One region of the Rouxiella sp. S1S-2 genome, then DNA from elsewhere that is predicted to be linked to it. Evidence: predicted binding sites of a transcription regulator. Region 1 holds the regulator's gene; the other holds the start of a gene.
What was found. Region 1 encodes LexA, which represses DNA repair genes until DNA is damaged. Its sites were predicted from a motif close to TNCTGTATGTACATACAGNA; they were not measured.
Positions count from the first base shown of each region.

Region 2: a site for LexA is predicted at 1,376-1,395, ahead of uvrB (excinuclease ABC subunit UvrB). Genes of this name have one in related genera too.

Region 1 is NZ_WFKL01000001.1:5,068,315-5,071,526, reverse strand. Features, by position in the region: gene plsB (glycerol-3-phosphate 1-O-acyltransferase PlsB) at 1-827, opposite strand, end outside; gene GA565_RS23215 (diacylglycerol kinase) at 953-1,321, shown strand; gene lexA (transcriptional repressor LexA) at 1,428-2,036, shown strand; gene dinF (MATE family efflux transporter DinF) at 2,175-3,212, shown strand, end outside.
Region 2 is NZ_WFKL01000001.1:4,097,169-4,100,380, reverse strand. Features, by position in the region: gene GA565_RS18780 (ABC transporter ATP-binding protein) at 1-399, opposite strand, end outside; gene uvrB (excinuclease ABC subunit UvrB) at 1,496-3,212, shown strand, end outside.

The DNA.
Region 1 (3,212 bases):
CGGTTCCAGGTCCAGCTCAAGACGCGGTCAGACAGGCGCACGGCTTCATAATTGAAGTCGGCAGCAATCTCTTCCATCAGGGCGATCGCGTTTTGCTGCGCCTTGTCGTGCGAAATCTTTTTGGTACGCGCTTCATCTTCAACTGCTTTCTCAATGGCCTTAGAGGCTAAAAGCTTGTTAAACAGGTCCTGACGAACCGGCAGTCGCGGCCCTACGGCGGCCAAACGCTGGCGCGAGAAGTGCATACGTGCAACCCGAGCAAGCTTATGGGCAATGATTTTATCCGTGCCATGCTGAGTGGCCATATCGCGCAGCGATACCGTGTTCGAAAAACGCACAAAACTGTCGCGACCGAGCCAGAGCACGGCAAAGAATTTTTGTACGCCGTTCAACACGCGAAGATGCGGCGTGTCCTGACCTTCGCGGCCCGGCGCACGACCAAACATAACCGAGACCGGCAGCATTTGAATATCCAGATTAGGGTTATTGCGATGCAGGTCGAGATAGTCGTGGAAAAGTTTTACCGACTCTTGTTTAGGCTGATAATAGGAAAATACGCGCGGTCCTTCACCAATAAAAACGTGGCTTGGCAGGTGTACGCCGTCTATTTCTAGCGGAATAAGAGGATCGGGCAAGTTCTGCGCCAGGCATTGAACCCGCAGAGTAAGGAGATCGGCCTTAGAGTTATAAGGCAAAACATACAGAATTGGGCGAGTTGGATCTAAACGCAACTCCGTCACCGGATCTGTAGGGATGACCTTGCTTCTTACCAGCAATTTTAGCGGTAAATTCAATAGGGTATAATAAAGTCTACGCCATCCTGACATAAAAAACGTAAAGCCTCTTGTTAGCAATTCGCCGCAAGGATACCAGAAACCCGGTATGAGATCTGTGGTGATAGGACAACGGATTCAGGCTAAAATGCCCCAAAATCACTTTAAGACGCAAAATAATGTCAAATCAAGTTACGGGATTGACCCGAATCTACAAGGCCGCAGGTTACTCCTTAAAGGGATTAACCGCGGCCTGGAAAAACGAAGCTGCATTTCGTCAGGAAGCCATTGTCGTGGTGCCTGCCATCTTACTGTCATTTTACCTGGATGTGAGCAGCATCGAGCGTATTTTAATGATTGGTTCACTGATTTTAGTCTTGGTTGCTGAATTATTAAACAGTGCAGTAGAAGCCGCCATCGACCGCATAGGACCGGAATTTCACACGCTTTCTGGCCGCGCCAAAGACATGGGGTCGGCCGCCGTTCTCATTACCATTGTTTTTGCCATTTTCACTTGGGCAACTATCCTGGTGCCGCGCTGGCTCTGAATGTTTTAAATATTCTTAATGTCTGTTTTTGTTCACTCTTAGGTTTTAATTCACCCATTACCTGTATATACTCACAGCTGGACTGTATAAACAACCAGGGGGCGGAATGAAAGCACTAACGACCAGACAACAAGAGGTCTATGACCTTATTCGCGATCATATCTCGACCACCGGTATGCCGCCAACTCGTGCCGAGATTGCCACACGTCTGGGGTTCCGTTCACCTAACGCGGCAGAAGAGCATCTTAAGGCGCTGGCGCGCAAGGGCGTAATCGAGATTATATCCGGCGCTTCTCGCGGTATTCGCCTGCTGATGGAAGAAGAAGAAGGCCTGCCGCTGATTGGCCGCGTAGCCGCCGGTGAGCCGTTATTGGCGACCCAGCACATTGAAGCGCATTATCAGGTTGATCCTGCCATGTTCAAACCCAACGCCGACTTCCTGCTGCGCGTAAGCGGTATGTCGATGCGCGATATTGGCATCCTCGACGGTGATCTCCTGGCGGTTCATAAAACGCAGGACGTTCGCAACGGTCAGGTAGTTGTTGCGCGCATCGATGACGAAGTCACGGTCAAGCGTCTTAAGCGACAGGGTAATACTGTACAGCTGCTTCCCGAAAACAGTGAGTTTGAACCGATTGTGGTCGACCTGCGTCAGCAGAGCTTCAGCATTGAAGGCCTTGCGGTCGGTGTTATTCGCAATGGTGACTGGATCTAACACCCGCAGTCAGAATCTTGCCGTTCGTTCGGCACATGTTCCCTGCCAGCAAACGCCAGTCGTTTGTCCATCGCCCCTTAACTGGGGCGATATTGTTTTTGTCCCGAATCGTTATCTCAGCCTGGGTTTTTAGCCATTATGCGATCGCTTTTCAGCTTGCCTACACTCAAAAAAACCTTCTTCAGCCCAGCCGATAAGGCCCTGTGGCTTCTCGCGCTGCCGATGATCTTCTCAAACATTACCGTGCCTTTATTGGGTCTGGTAGACACCGCCGTCATAGGCCATCTCGATAGCCCTGATTATCTTGGCGGCGTTGCGGTGGGCTCAATGGTCACCAGCTTCCTGTTTATGTTGCTGCTGTTTTTGCGCATGAGCACGACGGGACTGACAGCGCAGGCATTGGGAGCAAAAGATAACGTCCTGTTGGCGCGGGCTTTCGTCCAGCCGTTTATGTTGGCCTTGATTGCCGGTGTGCTGATTTTTCTGTTCCGCCAGCCGTTAATCTCATTGGCCCTAAGCATTGTCGGCGGCAGTCATGCCGTCTTGAATCAGGCCGAGATTTTCCTTTCTATTCGCTGGTACAGCGCACCGGCTTCACTGGCAAATCTGGTGATATTAGGGTGGTTATTGGGCATTCAATACGTCAGAGCGCCGGTGATTATGCTGATCGCTGGAAATCTGCTTAACGTCGTGCTCGACCTGTGGCTGGTGATGGGGCTTGGGTGGAATGTTAAAGGCGCCGCCGTGGCGACCGCCTGTTCAGAATATGCCACCTTGGCACTTGGACTATGGTTGGTTTCAATTGTAATGAGAAGGCGGGGGATCAATTTTAGCCTCTTAAAACAGTCTTGGCGGGGAAATCTGCGCCAGCTGATTACGCTTAATCGTGACATCATGCTGCGCTCGCTGCTGCTTCAACTGTGTTTTGCTTCTTTGACCATCATCGGTGCGCGCTTAGGCAGTGAGATTGTTGCGGTAAATGCCGTATTAATGAATCTGCTGACCTTCACCGCCTTTGCTTTAGACGGCTTCGCCTATGCGGTAGAGGCTCATTCGGGTGAGGCATTTGGTGCCAAAGATAAAAGCCGGCTTTTGCATGTTTGGCATGCCGCTTGCCGTCAGGCAGGACTCGTGGCGCTAATCTTTGCCGTCGTTTATGCACTGGCCGGTGAACAG
Region 2 (3,212 bases), 970 kb from region 1:
GAGCGACCCCATCTGTTTCAGTGACGGAAACAGATCATAAACCTGCGACGGGACGCGGCGAGTTTTGTTGCGGCCCGCCATCATGGCAATCTGCAGGTTTTCATCAACGCTCATCTGCGAGAAAATCTGTCGCCCCTGCGGCACATAGCCGATCCCCATTTGCGCGCGGGTTTCCACCGGCAGCATCAGCAGGTTCTGCGGCTCTTCATTGGCGGACTGCCAGATCATTGAGCCACTTTTTACCGGCAAATGGCCCATAATACAGTTGATCAGTGTCGTTTTACCTACGCCGTTACGGCCTATCAGGCTATTACACTGACCGCGATACAGCTCGAGATTGATATCCCATAGGGTATGATTTTGACCATAGTATTGGTTAATCGCTTTTACACTTAGCATCAGTTGTTCCTCACTTATCCGGCTTTCCGTTGAAAACATCATTGACGACCCCTGTCATATTTCTGACATTTTTATGATGCCGTTAGTCTGCTAATACAGGATTAAATTCCGTTTAAGTCTCGCATTTAAACAGCATTAACAAGTGATAAACGGCTATCCCGCAGTGGTAAACGGCTAAAACTGACGTTTGTTTGCCTTAAAAGCATTCACTGTTGCTAAAAAAAGAGAGAATTAGTTTGTTTCGTGTCACTCGCAGATAATCTGTAAAGGTAATCTGTTTAACTAATGTTGCAACTCTTGGGCCAAGTTTAAAAAGATAACTCTTAAAGAGTAGGGATTGAGGCTGCGCGAGGCCGCGGCAGGGCTGAAATGCCTTAATGCATAACTTAATTTAATGTTTACGCAGAGGGGGCAATATTAAGGTGCACTTTGCCAGTGCCGAGAACGGAAATTTTGGTGCAAGTCTGAAAGGGTCAGGAGCAGAAAAGTCCCGCTCGAATGCACATATCAATTTTGCAATCTAAAAGATCGGCGTTTTCTAGGTTAAATCCGAATAAATAAAGAAATAAAAGTGTAAAAAAATAACTAAAAAAACGTCAAACGAAGTGCATTGAGGAAAATGTACATTTTTGTCAACGCACAGCCCAAGCGGCGTGCTGAGACTTATCCACCATTCCTGTGGATAACCTTGTGCATGAGCGACCTAAAAGTTGCTGCGTGCGAGTCAGGGCGCGGGTTGAGCTTAGTTTGTCCGCATTCTCTACTTTTTGATAGAATGATTAATTATCAATAACTTAATTAAAATCAATAGGGCCTCGGACGGGTTGTCAATATTGTGTAAATATTCAGCAGGCCAACTTGAAAAAGTTAATTCGTGACAGAATCTGGGGATAAATGTCATTTGGTGGGGAAAATCCCTGCCCGCAATTGCCCTAAAAAGGGCAGTGTGCACCCCGGCGATAAAATCACCGCTTGAAGCTGTGTTTATATCCAGTATTATATATAGCAAAGTATCGTTGAGTTTGACAAGACGGAAGAGTCTTCCATACTGATCCTCCTCACCGGTCTCGCACGTTCTCATCTCAGGTAGCCCGCAATGAGCAAAGTTTTCAAATTACATTCCGATTTCAAACCTTCGGGCGATCAGCCTGAGGCTATTCGTCGCCTGGAAGAAGGGTTGGAAAACGGTCTGGCGCATCAGACATTGCTTGGCGTAACCGGTTCGGGCAAAACCTTTACCGTTGCCAACGTGATTGCCGATTTAAATCGCCCAACCATGGTGCTGGCGCCTAATAAAACGCTGGCCGCGCAGCTCTACGGCGAAATGAAAGAGTTCTTTCCCGAGAATGCAGTTGAATATTTTGTCTCTTATTACGACTACTATCAGCCCGAAGCCTATGTGCCGAGCTCCGACACCTTTATCGAAAAAGATGCCTCGGTAAACGAACATATCGAGCAAATGCGTCTTTCCGCCACCAAGGCATTGCTTGAACGTAAAGACGTTATCGTGGTCGCGTCAGTGTCTGCTATCTACGGTCTGGGTGATCCTGATCTGTATCTTAAAATGATGCTGCACCTGACCAAGGGCATGATCATTGACCAGCGCGCCATTCTTCGCCGACTGGCTGAACTGCAGTATGCCCGTAACGATCAGGCGTTTCAGCGCAGTACTTTCCGCGTGCGTGGTGAAGTGATCGATGTCTTCCCTGCCGAGTCTGATGACTTGGCGTTGCGCATTGAGCTGTTTGACCAAGAGGTGGAACGGCTCTCGCTGTTTGACCCTTTAACCGGCCAAATTTCTACTGAAGTGCCGCGCTTTACCATTTACCCGAAAACGCACTACGTCACCCCGCGTGAGCGTATTGTGCAGGCGATGGAAGAGATCAAAGTTGAACTGGCCGATCGTCGCAAAAACCTGCTGGCCAATAATAAACTGCTGGAAGAGCAGCGTATCAGTCAGCGTACCCAGTTTGATCTGGAAATGATGAATGAGCTGGGCTATTGCTCGGGGATCGAAAACTATTCACGCTATCTTTCCGGGCGTGGCGAAGGCATGCCACCGCCGACCCTGTTTGACTATTTACCGGCCGACGGCCTGCTGATCGTCGATGAATCACACGTCACCATCCCGCAAATTGGTGGCATGTACAAAGGTGACCGCTCGCGTAAAGAAACGCTGGTGGAGTACGGTTTTAGACTGCCGTCCGCGCTGGACAACCGCCCAATGCGCTTTGAAGAATTTGAAGCTTCCGCGCCGCAGAGCATTTACGTTTCCGCGACGCCCGGCAATTACGAGCTTGAAAAGTCCGGCGGCGATATTGTTGAACAAGTTGTACGTCCGACCGGCCTGCTCGATCCGCTGATTGAAGTGCGTCCGGTGGGAACACAGGTTGATGACCTTCTTTCAGAGATCCGCAAACGTGTTGCGGTCAATGAACGTGTGCTGGTGACTACGCTGACCAAGCGTATGGCAGAAGACCTCACAGAATACCTCACCGAACACGGCGAAAAGGTGCGCTATCTGCACTCCGATATCGACACCGTGGAGCGCGTTGAAATCATCCGTGACCTGCGTCTGGGCGAGTTTGACGTGCTGGTGGGGATCAACCTGCTGCGAGAAGGTCTCGACATGCCTGAGGTATCGCTGGTGGCGATTCTGGACGCCGATAAAGAGGGATTCCTGCGTTCGGAGCGTTCACTTATTCAGACCATTGGTCGTGCGGCGCGAAATCTCAACGGCAAAGCCATTCTGTACGGCGACAAAATTACCAAATCGATGGCGAGGGCGATTGAAGAAACTGAGCGCCGTCGCG